Regions from separate parts of the Serratia sp. K1WW1 genome, predicted to be linked through region 2. Evidence: predicted binding sites of a transcription regulator. Region 2 holds the regulator's gene; each other region holds the start of a gene.
What was found. The regulator LexA, encoded in region 2, represses DNA repair genes until DNA is damaged. The targets are predictions, from matches to a motif close to TNCTGTATGTACATACAGNA.

Region 1 (6,907 bases), 2.3 Mb from region 2:
CATGCGGAACAGTTCGCCGAACCCTTCCACTTCACGGTCAAACAGCGGCAATAGCGCTTCTGGCGTATTGTCCCCGGAGGTAAAACCGGTGCCACCGTTAATCAACACGGCCTGCACGTCATCGCTGGCAATCCATGCGGAAACCTGCGCACGGATCTGATAAATATTGTCTTTGACCAAGGCACGTGCCACTACCTGATGGCCGGTTTCCTGCGCGGCTTCCTGTAGATATTGCCCGGAGGTATCGTCCGCTTCAGTGCGGCGATCCGAAACGGTCAGAATGGCAATCTTTGCCGCAATAAATTCACTGCTGGTTTTGCTCATTATGTGTTGTGCTCCTGCTGATTGGATGCTCGGTTAGACTTGGCGTTGCCCCCTCACCCTAACCCTCTCCCACAGGGAGAGGGGACCGATCGAGCTCATATTAATCATCTGGCGTTCCCCGAGGCTATAGGGGACGTGTTAACCGCCGATAAACGATAAGTTCTGCGTGAGACCGCTATTGCCCTGATGCAGGAAGTGGGTCTGCTTTTTGGTTTGCAGCCCGCTTTGAATGCGCATTTTCAGCTGTTCCAACTGGCCGTCATCCGCCAGCAGATCGCGCAGGGTAATCCCTTGCTCACCAAACAGGCACAGATGCAGATTGCCGATGGCGGAAACCCGCAGGCGGTTGCAACTGGCACAGAAATCTTTTTCGTACGGCATGATCAGCCCTATCTCGCCCTGATAATCCGGGTGGCTGAATACCTGCGCCGGGCCATCGCTGCGGCCACGGACTTGGCGCTGCCAGCCCTGCTGCTCCAACTGCAGGCGGATCACTTCGCCAGACACATGGTGCTTGCGGAACAGATCGCTGCCATCACCGGTTTCCATCAGTTCGATAAACCGCAGTTGGATTGGCCGATCCTTGATCCAGTTCAGGAAGCTGCCCAGTTGCTGGTGATTAACATCACGCATCAGCACCGCATTCACCTTCACCTTGCTGTAACCGGCGGTAAAGGCGGCATCGATGCCCTCCATCACCTGGCGGAACTTGTCCTGGCCGGTGATGGCATGAAACTGGCGTGCATCAAGGCTGTCTACGCTGACGTTAATCGCCGTAAGGCCCGCATCACGCCAACTGGCCACATCACGTGCCAGGCGATAGCCGTTGGTGGTTACAGCCAGGGTTCGGATGGCCGGGTTTTCGCGCACGGCGGCAATAATGTCGGTAAAATCGCGGCGTAAAGAAGGCTCACCGCCGGTCAGGCGTACCTTTTCGGTACCCAGTTCGGCAAAGGCACGGCTGACGCGCCGAATTTCATCCAGAGAGAGGAAGGTCTTGGGGCTGCCGCTCGGTTTATAGCCATCCGGCAGACAGTAGGTGCAACGAAAGTTACACACGTCGGTGATCGACAGGCGCAAATAGTAGAATTTGCGCTCAAAAGCATCAATAAGTTGCGGCACCTGTAACACCTTCCAAATACGGGAGATGCGAGCGTTTCCACTCTGCACCCTGGTGGCTGACTTCGCCACGGCCAGGATACCCTATCGCTCCAAAGAACAACGTAGGTACCAAGGCTAGGAGTTTTGATCCCATCCCCGCTACCTCAAGTAGCCGGAACGAAACCGTGGTTTTCCAGAGAATTCTAGCGCTAAACAGCCGCGATAGCCAATGTGGATTAACGCTATATACTTGTGTATACAGCGTTTTTCACCCTCTCAAGTCTGGATAACCATAATAAACAACCCTTATGCCAGCGAATTGACCAGAATCACGCAAATCGCACTCTTTATCGCGTTTTTGTGTCAAATCCGCTACTTTATGCAGGCAGTCTACCTACCCTGAGTTAAGGAATTTTATGCGCAACCGTACCCTGGCCGATCTTGATCGCGTCGTGGCATTAGGTGGTGGTCACGGTCTTGGCCGTGTGATGTCTTCGCTGTCGTCGTTGGGCTCTCGCCTGACCGGCATTGTCACCACGACCGATAACGGCGGTTCTACCGGCCGCATCCGCCGTTCTGAAGGCGGCATTGCCTGGGGTGACACCCGTAATTGCCTCAATCAGCTGATTACCGAGCCTAGCGTCGCCTCGGCGATGTTTGAATACCGTTTTAGCGGCAACGGGGAGCTGGCGGGGCATAACCTGGGAAATCTGATGCTAAAATCCTTGGATCACCTGAGCGTGCGCCCATTGGAGGCGATCAATCTGGTGCGTAGCCTGCTGAAGATCGACGCGGCGCTGATCCCGATGTCGGAACAACCGGTCGATCTGATGGCCCACGATCATGAGGGGCACCAGGTCTACGGTGAAGTCAATATCGATCAACTGAGGATCATGCCGCAAGAGCTGATGCTCTCCCCGCCGGTACACGCCACCCGTGAAGCGGTTGAGGCAATCGCGCAGGCCGATCTGATCCTGATCGGGCCAGGCAGTTTTCTTACCAGCCTGATGCCACTGTTGCTGCTTGAGGATCTGACTCAGGCCCTGCGCCGCAGCAGCGCCAATATGGTGTATATCGGTAACCTGGGCCGCGAGCTGAGCGTCGCCGCAGCCGCACTGACGCTGCAAGACAAACTGGCGCTGATGGAAGAGAAGATCGGCCGTAAAATGATTGACGCGGTGATCGTTGGCCCGGCGGTGGATACCAGCGCCATGCAGGATCGCATTGTGGTGCAACAACCGCTGGAAGCCAGCGATATCCCGTATCGCCACGATCGCCAACTATTACGCCAGGCGCTGGATACCGCGTTGGTGCAGCTAGCTAGCCGCGGTTAATCTTGACCACGGAGCCAAGGATTATCGCTAACGCTGTCGATGTAGAGATCTTCCACCTGCTTGCGTGCCCACGGGGTGCGGCGCAAGAACTTGAGGCTGGATTTGATGCTCGGATCGCTGCTGAAACAGTTGATGCGTATACGCTCTGCCAGCCCGTTCCAGCCATATTGGGCTACCAGCTTGTTCAGCAGTTGCTCCAGCGTAATGCCGTGTAATGGGTCTTTGGATGGGGTTGCGGTCATGGCGGCTGCTCGTCTCAATACTTGGGGCGCACACCTTAATCAGCAAACGGGCGTACGGCAAGAAAATTTACCGGGGCGCGCATAGCACGCCCCTTAAGTTCACTATGATAGCGCGATAAACTGCTCGCGCAGCTGGTGGATTTCATCACGCACCGCAGCGGCCTGCTCGAACTCCAGATTCTGTGCATGAGAATACATCTGCGCCTCCAACTCCTGGATTTTTTGCTCCAGCGCTTTGGGGGTGAGTAGCTGGTATTGCGCCGCGCTCTCTGCCGCTTTGCCCTTCCCTTTGTGCTTGCCACGGCTGCTTGGTTGCCCAAGCTGCAGAATATCCGAAACCTTCTTGTTCAGGCCCTTAGGCACGATACCGTTGGCTTCGTTATGCGCCTGCTGCTTGGCGCGGCGGCGTTCCGTTTCACCGATCGCCTTGGCCATGGAATCGGTGATCCTGTCGCCATACAGGATTGCTTTACCGTTGAGGTTACGCGCCGCTCGGCCAATGGTCTGGATCAGTGAGCGCTCAGAACGCAGGAACCCTTCCTTGTCTGCGTCCAGGATCGCTACCAGCGACACCTCTGGCATATCCAGGCCTTCCCTTAACAGGTTGATACCCACCAGCACGTCAAACTCGCCCAGACGCAAATCACGGATGATTTCGACACGTTCTACCGTATCGATGTCCGAGTGCAGATAACGCACCCGCTCCCCGTGCTCTTCCAGGTATTCCGTCAGGTCTTCTGCCATGCGTTTGGTCAACGTGGTAACCAGTACGCGCTCGTTGATGGCCACGCGCTTGCGGATCTCGGAAAGCAGATCGTCCACCTGAGTGGTCACCGGGCGCACTTCGACGATCGGATCCAGCAGGCCGGTTGGGCGTACCACCTGATCGATAATATCGCCGCCGGATTTCTCCAGCTCATATTTGCCCGGCGTGGCGGACACGTAGATGGTCTGCGGTGCCGCAGCGGCAAACTCTTCAAAACGCATCGGCCGGTTATCCAGCGCCGAAGGCAGGCGGAAGCCATATTCCACCAGCGTCTCTTTACGCGAGCGGTCGCCTTTGAACATGCCGCCGATCTGCGGGATGGTGACGTGGGATTCATCTACCACCAGCAACCCGTCTGCCGGCAGGTAGTCGAACAGGGTTGGCGGTGGCTCGCCCTCACCGCGCCCGGAAAGATAGCGCGAGTAGTTTTCGATACCGGAGCAGTAACCCAGCTCGTTCATCATTTCCAGATCGAACTGGGTACGCTGCGTCAACCGCTGTTCTTCCAACAGCTTGTTATTTTCCAGCAGCACTTTGCGCCGCTGAGCCAGTTCTACCTTGATCTCTTCCATCGCCTGCACGATACGTTCACGCGGCGTGACGTAGTGAGATTTAGGGTAGATGGTAAAGCGTGGCACCACCTGCTCAATCTGGCCGGTTAGCGGATCGAACAGCGACAGGCGCTCGACCTCTTCGTCGAACAGCTCAACGCGCAGCGCCAGCTCATCCGATTCCGCCGGGAAAATGTCGATCACTTCGCCACGTACTCGGAAGGTGGCACGCTGGAAGGCCTGATCGTTGCGGGTATATTGCAGCTCGGCCAGACGGCGCAGGATCGAACGCTGATCGATGATCATGCCCTTGGTCAGGTGCAGCATCATTTTCAGGTACAGATCCGGATCGCCCAGACCGTAGATCGCGGAAACCGAAGCCACCACCACCACGTCACGCCGTTCTAGCAGCGCTTTGGTGGCCGACAGGCGCATCTGCTCGATATGTTCGTTGACCGAGGCGTCTTTCTCGATAAAGGTATCGGAGCTAGGCACATAGGCTTCTGGCTGATAGTAATCGTAGTAGGAGACAAAATATTCCACCGCATTCTCGGGAAAGAACTCTTTCATCTCGCCATACAGCTGCGCCGCCAGGGTCTTGTTGGGCGCCAGCACCATGGTGGGCCGGTTAAGATCGGCGATCACATTGGCGATGGTAAAGGTTTTACCCGAGCCGGTCACGCCCAGCAGCGTTTGGTGCGCCAGGCCGTCCTCCAGGCCCTCTTCCAGCTTTTGGATGGCTTGCGGCTGATCGCCGGCCGGTTTGAATTCGCAATGCAGTTTGAAATGTTTGCTCATATCCCCATCATCTTTCAGGTTTGCGGCCAGACGGTAGCGGCCTAATTATGGAAAGACCGGAAGATTTCCGCCAGTGCCCATGATACTGGATATAAAACCAGCTTCAAGCGGATTTACGCTATTATGGCCGTTAACGGGGCGCGAGCGCACCGGCAAGGTGACAATACCATGACATTTTTATTGTCAATCACCCTGTTATCCCCAGAATGCGTTACAAATTAACTTTTGGCCCGGATTGCGCTGAAAAAACACCCATCGGCACGTTATCAATATCCGTTGGCTTGATTTTAATTAACCTATTGATATTAAATATATTTAATAAAAAGACGAGAATGCGGACAACCTGCGCACAACCCGCGCCCGCTCTCTGTTCACACCGCTTTTCTAAGTATAATGCACAAGGTTATCCACAGGAATAGTGGATAACTCTCACTACCCCATGGGGGGCGGGAGTTGTGGAAAGAACGCTTTTCCCAATGAAACGTCAACTGAGTCGGTTTTTTAGTTATTTTTTTACAATAATTCTGCTTTGGTTATGCCGATTAATGCTAAAAGCCGTGATAACGAAAACGCGCTTTTCGCTATTTTGCTTTTCAGGGGTTGCAAGTTGCGGCAACAACCTTTAAGGCTTGCACCAAACGCTTGCCATGCCGCACGGTAACGGTGCAAAAAACGCCCAAGTTAACCTTCTGGCTTTGGCAGAGCCCCCAGTGCACCGGGCCAAAATCAGTTAACAAAGCAATAACAAACCACCTTTTTTGTTGCGCAACGCCTGATGGCCTGGGAATTGCATTTCCTGATCAGGGGGGGTTACCTTGCAGAAGAACCGGTAAATTCAGGCTAAAACCGGCCAGAGCCAGCTGGGTTATCTTCGGCGAAAAAGCGTATAGCATGCCAAAAAGCCCCCCTAGAGCCGCCAAACGACCGGTAGCGGCCATTTTCCAATTTTTTAGCCTGAGCCGCGATTAGGGTAATCAGCACAGCATTTGCCACACCCGGGAGAGACACCGCTTGCTGCGGTCAACGTTATCCATACGTGAATATCGGTCTTGGAGGAGATGCCAAATGTTAAGCTTACGGGCGGTAAACCAATATTATGGGCAACAGCATACGCTGTGGGATGTCAGCCTTGAGTTGCCTCGTGGGCAATGCACCCTGTTGCTTGGCCGCAATGGGGTGGGCAAAACCACGCTGGTCAATTGCATCATGGGACACCTGCCGATCGTCAGCGGCAGCATGACCTGGCAGTTGGCCGATGAGCCACCGCAAAACCTGTTGCGGCAGCCGGTAGAAAACCGGGCGTTACTCGGCATTGGTTACGTGCCACAAGGGCGGCAAATCTTTTCCCAACTGAGCGTAGAAGAAAACCTGCAGGTGGCGTTGATGGCCGGGCGTGACAAGGTCCGCCGTATGCCTCCCATCATTTACAATCTGTTCCCCCGGCTCCAGGCGATGCGTATGCGCCGTGCGGGCGACCTGTGCCAAAGTGAGCAACAGCAGTTGGCATTAGGCCGCGCTCTGATGCTGGAGCCGGAACTGCTGATCCTGGATGAGCCCACCGCCGGTATGTCACCTTCCCTGGCGACAGAGATCGGCCAGGTACTTCGTAAGCTGAATCAGGAGCTGGGCATGACCATTTTGCTGGTTGAGCACCAACTCCCCTTTGCCCGCCATCTGGCTGACCGTTTCTGCTTGATGGATAAAGGCCGTAACGTGGCCAATGGCACGCTGGGGCAGTTGGATGAGGGGCTGATTGATGCCTATCTGACGGAGTGATTTGGCCCCTCCGTG
Region 2 (6,907 bases):
TCGGGTTGTTGCAGTTTGCTACGCTGTTGCTGATGTTGTGGGTAGGTTATCTGATGCAACTGGGGGGCGCGTTTTACTGGTCGCTGTTGCTGGCCGGGGCGTTGTTTATCCATCAGCAAAAGCAGGTGGCTGGCCGCGATCGCGATGCCTGCTTCCGTGCCTTCCTGAATAACAACTACGTTGGCTTGGTGTTGTTCATCGGTATTGCGCTTAGCTACGTGTGATTTGCCCAACGCAAAAAGTAAAAAGGCATCCATTATCGGATGCCTTTTTCGTGGTAACTGGCCTGTAAGTTACTCGTCTTCTTTTACTACTTCAGCTGCCAGCGCAGGGGTATTGGTTTCTTCCGGCATGCTGACGCTTTCGATGGTCAGCTTGATTTCCGGGGTGATCAAATCGCTCAACATGGTGTAAACCTCCATGGTGTGCTCGCGGATCGCATCGCCAATATCATTGATAAAGCCTTCTTCACGCAGCGTCGCCACCAGGGTGGAGAACACCGCCTTATCGAAGAACTCTGGCGCGTTGATGCCGTGCAGCACCGACAAACGCTGGGCCATAATGCGGCTCTCTTTCTCCAGGGCACCCCGGTTGATACTTGGGTTGGCGCTGAGGATCGACATGGTGATGGCATAGCGTTGCAGGGTTTCACGCACCCCGGCGGCTAACAGCTGCAACGGACGGATGCGTGCAGGGTTCAGCACCAGCTCATCGCCTTTGCTACAAATCAGCTGCTGACGTATCAGCTCTTCGATCAGCGGTTGCAGCACTTCGGCTAGCTGTTCTTTGTCGTAACGCAGGAACAGTTCGGCCTTCAGCATCGGATAGATCAGGCTGACCTGACGCAGCAGCTCAACGCGCGACACGCGGCGGTGATGCATCACGATAGAGGCGATTAATGAAGGCAGTACCAACATATGATGGATATTGTTGCGATAGTACGTCATCAGCACCGCCTGCTCGCGCGGCAGAATGATGATGTCGCCGATGTTGTCCTTCTCCACTTCAAACTTGTTCATGTTTAAAGCGTGATCCAGCAACTGGTCTGGCGTTTGCGTTGGTACGGTGGCGTCCGGTGCATATGGCACGTTACGCATCAGCTGTAAGTAGCATTCCAACTGCTCAAGCAACTGCTCACGGGTCAGCGAACGTTGGCGTGAGGCCAGCAGCGCGGTGGAACACAGGTTCATGGCGTTGGCGGCGGCAGCGTTGTTGATGCGCACCATGATCTGAGCCGCCAGATCGTTCACCGATGGCGTTAGCCAGCTTGGGCGCTGTGCTTCGATCGGGTCGATAGACTCACGCCACTGTGGGACGTTGTGGTTCAGGTACGTCGTCAACGGCAACGGTTCGCCAAAGTTTACGTAGCCCTGGCCGAGGTTGCGTAGCTTGCGCAAGCCACGCACCATTTGCAGCAGGCTCTCTTTCTCTTTGGTCGCGCCACGCAGCTCTTTGGCGTAAGTCCCTACTTCCATCACGTGCTCGTAACCGATATAAATCGGCACCAGGGTGATCGGACGGGTACCGCCGCGCAGCATGGCCTGAATGGTCATCGACAGGGTGCCGGTTTTCGGTTCCAGCAGGCGGCCGGTACGGGAGCGCCCGCCTTCAACAAAGTATTCTACCGAGTAACCACGGGTGAACAGTTCACCGAGGTATTCGCGAAACACGGTTGAATAGAGTTTGTTGCCCTTGAAGGTGCGGCGGATAAAGAACGCGCCCAGGCGGCGGAAGATCGGCCCGGCAGGCCAGAAGTTCAGGTTAATACCCGCTGCGATATGCGGTGGCACCAACCCTTGATGGTAGAGCACATAGGACAGCAGCAGATAGTCCATATGGCTACGGTGACACGGCACATAGACGATCTCGTGGCCATCCTGCGCCAGCTGACGCACACGCTCAGCGTTGGTGACGTTGATACCCTGATACAGCCGGTTCCAGGTCCAGCTCAACACGCGGTCGGACAGGCGTACCGTTTCATAGGAGAAATCGGCGGCAATCTCTTCCATCAGCGCAATTGCGTTCTGCTGGGCCTTTTCGTGGGAGATCTTTTTGCTGCGCGCTTCGTCTTCGATCGCTTTTTCAATCGCCTTGGAGGCTAACAGCTTTTTGAACAGATCCTGACGGGCAGGTAGGCTTGGCCCAACGGCGGCCAGGCGCTGGCGTGCGAAGTGCATGCGTGCGACACGGGCCAGTTTTTGCGCGATGGTCTTATCGGTGCCGTGCTCGGTCGCCATCCGGCGTAGGGACACGGTGTTGGAGAAACGGACAAAGCTGTCGCGCCCCAGCCACAGTACAGCGAAGAACTTCTGTACGCCATTCAGCAGGCGCAGGTGCGGCGTGCCGTGGCCTTCGCGCCCAGGGGAGCGGCCAAACATCACTGAAACCGGCAACATCTGGATATCGAGATCCGGGTTGCTGCGGTGCAGATCCAGATAATCGTGGAACAGTTTTACCGATTCTTCTTTGGGCGTGTAATAACGGAACAGGCGTGGGCCATCGTGGATAAACACGTAGCTTGGCAGCACGGTGCCATCGATTTCCAACGGGTTAAGGGGATCGGGCAGATCTTGCGCCAGACACTGGGTGCGCAAAGTGAGTAAATCCGCCTTGGAATTATAAGGTAAAACATACAAAATCGGTCGTGAGGGATCCAACCCTAACTCCGTGACCGGATCTGAAGGGATAACCTTACTTCTTACCAACATTTTTAGTGGTAAGTTCAATATCTTATAATAGATTTTACGCCAACCTGACATGACAACGTGAAGCCTCTTGTTAGCAATTCGCCGCAAGCATACCAGAAACCGGGTAGCAGATCTGTGGCGTTGGGAAATCCACGGCCGTTCACGGCAATGGAAGTACATAGTTGAATTATACCTGATGGATATCAAATTGGCCGCTCTGGCGCACTCATACGCTCGCGGCATTGGTACGACATAGCTAGGTGATTAAGGTATTCCAACCTTGCTGTATACTGCGCTGCGATAAAAATGTGATTGGGCTGGCAAATCTGTCTGGAACGTTGCGGCTGCAACACGACGGGTACATGATCCATCTTGGAGAAAGGCGTTCTTAACTATGGCAAATCAAGCAACTGGCCTGACGCGTATCATTAAAGCGGCAGGCTATTCCTATAAAGGTTTAACCGCTGCCTGGCAGAACGAAGCCGCATTCCGCCAGGAACTGGTGGCTACGGTGGTGGCTATCATCGTGGCGGTTTGGCTGGATGTGGGGGCGATAGCGCGCATTTTGTTGATCGGCTCGGTGCTGCTGGTGATGATTGTCGAAATCCTCAACAGCGCGATTGAGGCCGTTGTCGATCGCGTGGGTACGGAATATCACGAGCTTTCCGGGCGGGCCAAAGATATGGGCTCGGCGGCGGTATCGCTAGCAATCATTCTGGCGCTGTTCGTTTGGGCTTCGGTACTTTGGCAGCATTTGGCGTGAAAACCAGCGGGTATCGTTGCGATCACGCTCGCTACCTGCTGATTTTTATTTATTCTTCGGTTCCCAATCCAGACTTAGCTGTATATACTCACAGCAAGACTGTATAAACAAACAGGGGGCGGAATGAAAGCACTAACTACCAGACAGCAAGAGGTCTACGACCTGATTCGCGATCATATTTCGCAAACGGGCATGCCACCGACGCGTGCCGAGATCGCAATGCGTCTGGGGTTCCGCTCACCAAATGCTGCAGAAGAGCACTTGAAAGCACTGGCTCGCAAAGGCGTTATCGAGATCATCTCCGGTGCATCACGCGGTATCCGCTTGCTGATGGAAGATGAAGAGGGATTACCTCTGGTGGGCCGTGTGGCTGCCGGTGAACCTTTGTTGGCTCAGCAACACATTGAAGGGCACTATAAGGTGGATCCTTCACTGTTCAAGCCTAATGCCGATTTCCTGCTGCGCGTTAGCGGCATGTCGATGCGCGACATCGGCATCCTGGATGGCGATCTGCTGGCAGTGCATAAGACTCAAGACGTACGCAACGGCCAGGTCGTCGTGGCCCGCATTGAAGATGAGGTCACGGTCAAACGCCTGAAGAAGCACGGTAACGTCGTCGAACTGCTGCCAGAAAACAGCGAATTTCAACCGATCGTGGTCGATCTGCGCCAGCAGAACTTCACCATCGAAGGCCTGGCGGTGGGTGTGATCCGCAACGGCGACTGGATCTAACCGCTTTACCTCGTATTACAGCCCTTTAAAACGGCAAACCTCGCCCCAACTCTGGGGCGAGGTCATTTCTAAGCTACGCTAAAATCCATGCTTGTACGGGAACATATCGCCATGCGCCTGCTTTCTGCCTTCACCAGTGACACCGACAAAGCTCTGTGGCGTCTGGCGTTGCCGATGATCTTCTCCAATATTACCGTCCCCTTGCTTGGCCTGGTGGATACTGCCGTTATCGGCCATCTCGATAGCCCTAGCTACCTTGGCGGAGTCGCGGTGGGGTCAATGGCCACCAGCTTCCTGTTTATGTTGTTGCTGTTCCTGCGTATGAGTACCACCGGGCTGACGGCGCAGGCGCTGGGGGCGCAAGATCCCTACCGGCTGGCTCGCGCCTTTATGCAGCCGTTATTGTTGGCGCTGGTGGCCGGGCTGGCGATTGTGCTGTTGCGAGCCCCGTTGATCACCTTGGCGCTGAACATTGTGGGGGGCGATCGGGAAGTCTTGGTACAGGCCAGGCTATTTTTGGAGATCCGCTGGCTGAGCGCCCCGGCGGCGTTGGCCAATATGGTGCTGCTCGGTTGGTTGCTGGGAGTTCAGTACGTTAGGGCGCCGGTGATCCTGTTGATTGTCGGTAACCTGCTGAACATCGTGCTGGATATCTGGCTGGTGATGGGGCTGGGTTGGAACGTGCAGGGGGCCGCGGCTGCCACGGTGATTGCGGAGTACGCCACGCTGTTGCTGGGTTTGTGGTTGGCATGGCGGGTACTACGCATGCGGGGGATTTCGCTGGTGATGCTGCGCACTGCCTGGCGTGGGGATCTGCGCCGCCTGCTGGCACTTAACCGCGACATCATGCTGCGCTCGTTATTACTGCAACTGTGTTTTGCCTCGTTGACCATTCTGGGAGCCCGCATGGGCGGAGAAGTGGTGGCGGTGAATGCGGTGCTGATGAATCTGCTGACCTTTACCGCCTACGCTCTGGATGGTTTTGCCTACGCGGTGGAAGCCCATTCCGGCCACGCCTATGGTGCGCGTGACGGGCGGCAACTGCGTAAAGTATGGCGTGCCGCCTGTCGGCAGGCTTGCCTGGTTGCCTGTGGTTTTGCCGTTATTTATCTGTTCGCCGGGCAGCAGATTGTGGCGGGCTTAACCTCGCTGCCGGAGTTGCGTGCGCTGGCAAATCAATATCTGCCCTGGCAGGTAGTGTTGCCTCTGGTGGGGGTTTGGTGCTATCTGCTGGATGGCATGTTTATCGGCGCCACCCGTGGCGCAGAAATGCGTAACAGCATGGCGGTAGCCGCAGTGGGCTACGGGCTGACGTTGTTCACCCTGCCGGTATTGGGCAACCACGGTTTATGGCTGGCTCTGGCGGTATTCCTGGCACTGCGCGGGGCTGCTTTGGGCTGGGTTTGGCACCGTCATAGCGTGCAAGGCACCTGGTTTTCATCCCCAACTAGCGATGCATAGGCCAGACTAGTTGATGATTCTGGATAGATATTCACATTTTGTTACATGTATCGGGGGCTGTTTTGCTTCGCTTGCTTACTGTTTTAATGGCGTTTTTTGCTATTGAGACTTTTCCTAACCCTATTTCATGCTGCTTTTCGGGCGCTTTTCGTGATGGGTGACTATAGTTAATCACGTGGCTGGCGAATTAAGCCCGCGCTTAATTGGCAACGGACGCATTAGATAACCTTAAATTTGACTCAGTTAAGTCCAGCCAGATTTATCTAAAACTGACAACCAAGAGTAACGGAGAGATTATGAACAAAGATCAAGCCGACGGTAACTGGAAGCAGTTTAAAGGTAAAGTGAAGGAAAAATGGGGCAAGCTGACCGATGACGATATCACCGTGATCGAAGGGAAACGCGAACAGCTGGTCGGTAAAATCCAGGAACGCTATGGCTACCAGAAAGAGGCAGCCGAAAAAGAAGTCAAAGCCTGGGAAGAACACAGCAAGTATCGTTGGTAGCGCGATGAGCCGCTGAGTATTGCGGCGCTACGACACCATCCGGCCTGGCAGATTTCCCCCCTGCCACGGCCACGGGAACAAGGATGTACCCGCTCCCTCCTGCAATCCAATCCGCTTATTTTTTCTTTACCACAATGCTGTGGTCATGATCGCAATCGTGTTGGTTTTCACAATTTTCTACCACCACACAGGCAGAACACAGACCGTGGGCTTCCACGACGCTATGGCGCAGCACAAACCCTGATTCTTGAGCCAGTTTCTGCAAGGTTTCTTCCACCCCTTCGGTAGTGCGCTCCGTGACCTGTCCGCAGCGATCGCAGATAAACAGGGCGGAGGTATGCATCGGCTGTTCGAAGTGGTGGCACAGCACATAGCTGTTTGCCGATTCAACGCGGTGGATAAATCCCTGTTCCAGCAAGAAATCCAGTGCACGATAGACCGTAGGTGGTTTGGCCTGCGGCTCTGCCACACGCAGTAAATCCAGCAAATCGTAAGCGCTGATGGCGCCGGGTTGCTCAGCCATCAGGCGTAACACTTCCAGCCGTTGCGGGGTCAGTCGCACGTTGCGTTGCTGACAGAGTTGTTCAGCCTGCGCGAGCAGCTTTTCCTGGTTGGTTGAGTTCATGGCAATTATCCGGCTAGGCAAAGAAGCCGATTTTATCATGTTTCAACGCAATCGCCGAGAGTTGCCCCGCTTTCCCTGGATAACACGGTAAATCGGGCGATTTTCTACGGCTATTCTGGTCAGAGTGGGATGC
Region 3 (6,907 bases), 2.8 Mb from region 2:
AAACGGTAAATTGCCTGCCAATCATCGCCGACGGCAAACAGGCTGGTCTGCTTGTTTTGCTTACGCAGTGCCGCCAGCAGTTGTGCACGCTGTGGTGAGATATCCTGGAACTCGTCCACCAGAATATGCTTCCACGGGCTGATAAAGCGCCCCTTTTCCAGCAGATTAACGGCTTGATGGATCAGCCCGGCAAAATCGACCGCTCCCTCATCCTTCAGCGCGGTTTTCCACGCTTTCAGCAACGGTGCCATCAGGCGAATACGTTTGCTGAACAGATCGCGGATCTCTTCGTCGGCCTGCTCTATCATTTCTGCCTGGCTACCTCCGTGGGTGCGCATCAAGCCAAGCCAGCGCTCCAGGCGCCCGCTCAAACGCTCTGCCAGACGCCGGTCATGCCAGAAATCGCCCTCGGGCAATTCCCACCCCAGCTCTTCCGTTAACCATTGCCGCCAGCCTTTGGCCTGTGCTTTTTTCTCGCTACACTGCTGTTGCCAGTGGGTAATTAGCAACGTTCGGCGCGCTTTGCTATCGGTTTCCAGCTTGCTGATCGCAGGCGCTTTGCGGCTACCCTGCTGGATAATCTGCAGCGCCAGTGCATGGAACGTTTTCGCCTGGATCGCCACGCTGCCCAAACGTTCCTGGATACGTTCGTTCATCTCTTCGGCGGCTTTGCGCCCAAATGCCAACAACAGGATCTGCTCAGGCTCGGCTTCTTGACGCAGTAGCAGCCAACCCGCCCGCGCCACCAGCACCGAGGTCTTGCCACTACCAGCCCCTGCGAGAACCAGCACGGCATCCTCGCCGTTCACCACGGCCCGGCTTTGCGATTCATTCAACGGTGACGTTTCAACGGTCTGGAAGAAATCCTGGTGGGTTTCCAGCATCCGATCGCACCACCGCTGATTGCGTTGCGCCACGCTGCGCATACCAGATTTGAGCCACTGCAGGCACAAATGATAGCTTTCACGGCAGTTTTCAAACTCTTCCAGCCGCGCCACCGGCATGGGCAATGCGCCAAACGACTGGCGGATCTGCTGCTGCAAGCTGCTCAATTCGGTACGTTTGAACCACTTGTCCTGTTGCTCAATTTGGCGGATATGATCGACCTGCTGTTGCAATACCTCGGCGCTCACTTCACTCATCTCGCTGCTCCACTGCTGCCAGGACTGCTGCAGATAGTGGTAAAAGCGCTGGGTTTCCTGCCACTCGGTACCGTGCAGGCGCACAACCTTTTCATCCGGCAGTTCGAACTCAAGCTCCCCCCAGACGATCCCGCGTTTACAACGCACCTGAATCAACTGGTTGAAAGGGATCAGGTATTCATGCTTCTCGCCGCTCACCTCAACGCCAGCATGCAACAACCGTACGCGGTTGTAGGGATGCTGTGCCAGGTGCTTGCCCAGCGATGTCGCTTTAAGTTCCATATGCCCACGCCATAATCATAATGAAAACGATGTCACCAGTTTACCCGCGTTAAGCAATGGCACTCTAGCGTTAAAAAAAGGGTAGAATAGTTTTTGCGTTATGCTGATGAATACTTCCCCCGCGCCGTTTGGCCATCATTAGAGCAGAATGACGACTATGCGTACTGTGTTGAACGTTCTTAATTTCGTATTGGGTGTTTTTTTCACCACGCTTGGCTGGCTGATTGCCACCTTCTTCAGCGTCGTGCTGATTTTCACCCTACCATTGACCCGCTCCTGCTGGGAAATTACCAAAATCTCCTTGCTGCCATTTGGCAACGAAGCGATCCATGTCGATGAATTATACCCAGAGAAAAGCAATGCCCTGCTGGCTGCCGGCGGTTCTTTACTGAATATCGTCTGGCTGGTCCTGTTCGGCTGGTGGCTGTGCCTGTCACATATTATTGCGGGTATCGCCCAGTGCATCACCATTATTGGTATTCCGGTAGGCATCGCCAATTTCAAGATAGCCGCTATCGCCCTGTGGCCAGTCGGCCGCCGCGTCGTTCCGGTTGAGGTGGCCCAGCAGGCACGGATCGAGAACGCCCGCCGCCGCTTTTAATCGCGTTAACTTTTCTCCCATTTAGGAGCTTGTCGTGCTCTCTTTAGCACCCAAAATTCGACGTTATACCTATAACAGCAACCTGCTTTATAACCTGCGTATTTTTATCGCGCTGGCTGGAGCCTCTGCGGTACCGTGGTGGTTGGGCGTCCCTAAACTGACCATTCCGTTAACGCTGGGTGTCGTTGCCGCCGCGCTAGCGGATCTGGACGACCGGCTGGCAGGAAGATTGCGAAATCTGCTCATTACGCTAGTTTGCTTTTTTGTGGCCTCGACATCGATTGAGCTGTTGTTTCCTTACCCCTGGCTGTTTGCCCTTGGGCTGACGACCTCAACCTGCGGCTTTATCCTGCTTGGGGCTTTAGGGCAGCGTTACGCCACTATCGCCTTCGGTGCCTTGCTGATCGCCGTTTACACCATGCTTGGCACCTCCATGTACGACGCCTGGTACCAGCAACCGGTTCTGTTGATTATCGGTGCCATTTGGTACAATTTGCTGACGCTGATCGGCCATCTGCTATTCCCTATCAAGCCCCTGCAGGAAAACCTGGCCCGCTGCTATGAGCAGTTGGCCAACTACCTGGACGCCAAGGCCAACCTGTTCGATCCAGATGCCGAATCGGACGCCGACCTGCCATGGGTAGACGTGGCGATGGCCAACAGCACGCTGGTCACCACGCTTAACCAGACCAAGGCTTCACTGCTGACCCGCTTGAAAGGCGACCGTGGCCAGCGCGGCACCCGCAGAACGCTGCACTACTATTTTGTCGCTCAGGATATCCATGAACGCGCCAGTTCTTCTCACGTACAGTATCAGGCGCTAAGCCAACAGTTCCGGCACAGCGATATTCTGTTTCGGTTTCAGCGGCTGCTGGCCAAACAGGCCCGTGCCTGCCAGCAACTGGCGCAGTCGATACTGCTACGGCAGAAATATCTACATAGCCCGCGTTTTGAGCCCGCTTTTTCGCGCCTGGAAGAGGCGCTGACCCGGATTACCATTACCCCAGAAAATCGCGAACTGACCAAAGCGCTATCTCATCTGCTGAAGAATTTACGGGCAATTGACGCCCAGTTGGCCAATATCGAGTCTGAGCAGTCCTTGGCGAGTGGCCAGACCGAGGAAAACAACCTGTCAGACGACCGGCTCACCGGTTGGAGCGATATTCGCCTGCGTATCAGCCGCCACCTGACACCTCAATCCGCCCTATTCCGCCACGCCATCCGGATGTCCGTGGTGTTGTGCCTGGGCTATGCGTTTATTCAATTGACCGGGATGCAGCACGGTTATTGGATCCTGTTGACCAGCCTGTTTGTCTGCCAGCCCAACTACAACGCCACCCGCAGGCGCTTAGCGTTAAGGATCATCGGCACTCTGGCTGGCATTTTGATCGGGCTGCCGATCCTCTATTTTGTGCCCTCGCTGGAAGGGCAGTTGATCCTGATCGTGATCTCGGGGGTATTGTTCTTCGCCTTCCGAACCGTGCAATATGCCCACGCCACGATGTTTATCACCCTGTTAGTTTTGCTATGCTTTAACCTGCTGGGCGAAGGGTTCGAAGTAGCGGCCCCGCGCGTCTACGATACCCTGCTGGGTTGTGCCATCGCCTGGGCAGCGGTAAGTTTTATCTGGCCAGACTGGAAGTTCCGTCAGTTACCGGCCATGGTACGTAAGACACTGAATGCCGACTGCCGTTATCTGGATGCCATTCTGGTGCAGTACCATCAGGGCAAGGATAACGGCCTGCCTTATCGTATTGCCCGCCGCGATGCCCATAATAGCGATGCCGAATTGGCGTCGGTGATCTCTAATATGTCTGCCGACCCGAAAGCCGATAAAACCATTCAGGAAGCGGCATTCCGCCTGCTGTGCCTTAACCATACCTTGTTGAGCTATATTTCCGCCCTGGGTGCCCATCGTGAGCGTCTGGAAAGTGCCGCCGTGCTGGACTTGCTCAACGATGCGGTTTGCTATGTTGATGGTGCATTACATCACGACGCTCACGATCGTCAGCGTATCATGCAGGCACTGGAAGCCCTCTCCGAGCGTATTACTGCGCTGGTTCCGGAGCCGGAAAGCAAAGAACAGCTGGTGTTGCAGCAAATTGGCCTGGTGCTCGAATTGCTACCAGAGCTGACGGCACTTAATACACAAATTACTCAAGCCGGTTGATAGTTCAAGGATGTGGGCCGCAGGCGCGGTCTTCTGACTTCGCCTCAAAGGAGGGAAAGAGCGCGTTGTTTTCGAACCATTCGGTCAACGCCTCCCTTTGTAGATTAGGCAAGGCGGCATGATGGTAGCCCGCCATGGCACCTGCCAGTGACATCAGCACTTTCATGCCCAGATTTTTTTGCTGTTGCAGCAGCTTCAGATAGCTGTCCCTGGCCCCCAACAGGCGAAAATCATAAATATTGCATATGCCTGCTCGCCACAGCTGGCGCTCTAATGAAGCATCAATATTCGGTAAATCTTTCAATCTGCCATTGCAGCGTTTTTTTACCTTTATCTCTTTACGCGTCTCACAGAGAGCCTGCCAGGCAAGCGCACACAGTTCGCGACGTTGCCGCCACAGTTCCTCATTCACCCGGTAATAGCGCATGACCATGGGGACCCCGCGCTTTAAATAGGTCATATTCACCATGCCACGCTCACGGAACGCGGTTTCCAGGCTTTCCGTTGCACGCAAATACAGCTCACCTTCGGTAATGACCGCAAACATTGTGCCGTCCGCCAGCAGGCCATAGCCGCCAAACTGCGAGCGTATGGCAATATTTCCCAGGGCGGCAAAGCAGGACTTTGCCTGTTCGATCCTCCTTAACGATCCTCCATTCATTTAACTCTCCTTATATGAAGCCATAGCCATCAGGCAGGTTTTGGTTGGAATAAACGTAACTGGAACAACTAATTAAAAAAAATACGCATTATCCCTAGTCGTGCCAATCATAAATTCAAGACGTACAATAAATAATCTCAATTATGCGAAGCGTTACGAAAATTTGGGTTGATCTTCTGTTTCGATGGCTATACTGTATATACATACAGTAACACTACGGGCGGGAGACGACATGCGTACTCAATCACTTTATCAACCTCATTTTAGCCAATCCTCAATGCCGGCAAAGCAAGCGGCTATCCCTGCGCAAGAGGGCAACGAAAATGGCCTAATCAGTGAGCTTGTTTACAATGAGCGGCAACCCGCCGTAGCCCAGTTATTGGTGCCTTTGTTGCAGCAGTTGGGCAAGCAATCACGCTGGTTACTGTGGTTGACCCCGCAGCAGAAGCTGAGCAAAACCTGGCTGCAACAGGCCAGCCTGCCGGTTGAAAAGGTCGTACAGCTTAATCAGATCAATCCACTGGCTACCGTAGACGCCATGGAGAAGGCTTTACTGACAGGAAATTACAGTGTAGTGCTAGGCTGGTTACCAGAATTGACACAAGAGGATCGTCTAAGGCTGAGTCGCGCGGCAGAATTGGGCAACGCCTATGGCTTCATTATGCGACCCCAACGTGACATCGTTGCTGCCGACAGACACTGTTCAACCTTAAAAATTCACTCTTCTTTGTATCATTAAGTAAATTTAGGACTTTTCCCATCACTTTTATCGCTTGGTCTGGCAATCGCAGGCAGATCGGGCGAAAAGCGAGGTTGGCTGCGGTTCGGCGCTAGCTTCCATGTTAAAAAAAGACTCGTTTTGCACCCCGATATGTTAGAGGATATGTCTAATTCCATGTTTTTTTTTAGAGCTTTATCACATCACACTTGTAACTTTCGCGCCACGTTGTAGACTTTACATCGCCAAGGTTGCTCTATAACGCCAGAAAAACTGGCAGAGTAACAAACGAGGGCTCAAACCTTGGCGAAGGAATTTAAACCAAGGGCTTAAAGCAGCTTTAAAGCTCATTGCCTATTTGGATGATAACGAGGCGCAAAATGAAAAAGACAGCTATCGCATTAGCAGTGGCACTGGCAGGTTTCGCTACAGTAGCGCAAGCCGCACCAAAAGACGACACTTGGTACACTGGTGCTAAACTGGGTTGGTCCCAGTTCCATGACACCGGTTTCTACGGTAACGGTTACACCGTTGATAACGACGCACGTAAAGACCAGATTGGTGCTGGTGCGTTCGTTGGCTATCAGGCAAACCAATACCTGGGCTTCGAAATGGGCTACGACTGGTTAGGTCGTATGAAATATACCGGCGCTAACACCGGTTCTTTCAAAGCTCAAGGCGTTCAACTGGCAGCTAAACTGAGCTACCCAATCGTTGACGATCTGGACATCTACACCCGTCTGGGCGGCATGGTATGGCGTGCAGACAGTGATGGTGCTGGCTCTAACGGTGGCAACCATGACACTGGCGTTTCTCCATTGGCAGCAGTGGGTGTTGAATACGCACTGAACCGTGACTGGGCTACCCGCCTGGACTACCAGTGGGTTAACAACATCGGTGATGCCGGTACCGTTGGCGCACGTCCAGACAACGGCATGCTGAGCGTAGGTGTTTCCTACCGCTTTGGCCAGGAAGTTGCTGCTCCAGTAGTAGCTCCAGCTCCAGCCCCAGCTCCAGTTGTTGAGACCAAGAAGTTCACTCTGACTTCTGACGTTCTGTTCGCGTTCAACAAAGCGACCCTGAAGCCAGAAGGCCAACAGGCTCTGGATCAGCTGTACACCCAACTGAGCTCACTGGATCCGAAAGACGGTTCTGTTGTCGTTCTGGGCTTCACTGATGCAGTAGGTTCAGCAGAATACAACCTGCGCCTGTCTGAGCAACGTGCACAAAGCGTTGTGGATTACCTCGTGTCTAAAGGTATCCCTTCAGACAAGATCTCTGCACGTGGCATGGGTAAAGCTAACCCAGTTACCGGTGACTCTTGTGGCTACCG

Region 1: uvrB (excinuclease ABC subunit UvrB) is a predicted target of LexA. The motif match lies at 5,200-5,219, and genes of this name have one in related genera.
Region 3: sulA (SOS-induced cell division inhibitor SulA) is a predicted target of LexA. The motif match lies at 5,048-5,067, and genes of this name have one in related genera.

What each region holds. Positions count from the first base shown of each region.
Region 1 covers NZ_CM147697.1:4,206,298-4,213,204, forward strand. The annotation lists gene moaB (molybdenum cofactor biosynthesis protein B) at 1-324, opposite strand, end outside; gene moaA (GTP 3',8-cyclase MoaA) at 463-1,446, opposite strand; molybdenum cofactor riboswitch at 1,437-1,579, opposite strand; gene ACX9GU_RS19010 (uridine diphosphate-N-acetylglucosamine-binding protein YvcK) at 1,842-2,759, shown strand; gene ACX9GU_RS19015 (VF530 family protein) at 2,756-3,001, opposite strand; gene uvrB (excinuclease ABC subunit UvrB) at 3,104-5,116, opposite strand; gene ACX9GU_RS19025 (ABC transporter ATP-binding protein) at 6,182-6,892, shown strand.
Region 2 covers NZ_CM147697.1:563,947-570,853, forward strand. The annotation lists gene ubiA (4-hydroxybenzoate octaprenyltransferase) at 1-224, shown strand, start outside; gene plsB (glycerol-3-phosphate 1-O-acyltransferase PlsB) at 294-2,759, opposite strand; gene ACX9GU_RS02570 (diacylglycerol kinase) at 3,082-3,450, shown strand; gene lexA (transcriptional repressor LexA) at 3,574-4,182, shown strand; gene dinF (MATE family efflux transporter DinF) at 4,294-5,643, shown strand; gene ACX9GU_RS02585 (CsbD family protein) at 5,940-6,149, shown strand; gene zur (zinc uptake transcriptional repressor Zur) at 6,265-6,774, opposite strand.
Region 3 covers NZ_CM147697.1:3,726,308-3,733,214, forward strand. The annotation lists gene helD (DNA helicase IV) at 1-1,424, opposite strand, end outside; gene ACX9GU_RS16930 (YccF domain-containing protein) at 1,582-2,025, shown strand; gene yccS (YccS family putative transporter) at 2,060-4,195, shown strand; gene ACX9GU_RS16940 (TfoX/Sxy family DNA transformation protein) at 4,200-4,856, opposite strand; gene sulA (SOS-induced cell division inhibitor SulA) at 5,134-5,595, shown strand; gene ompA (porin OmpA) at 5,955-6,907, shown strand, end outside.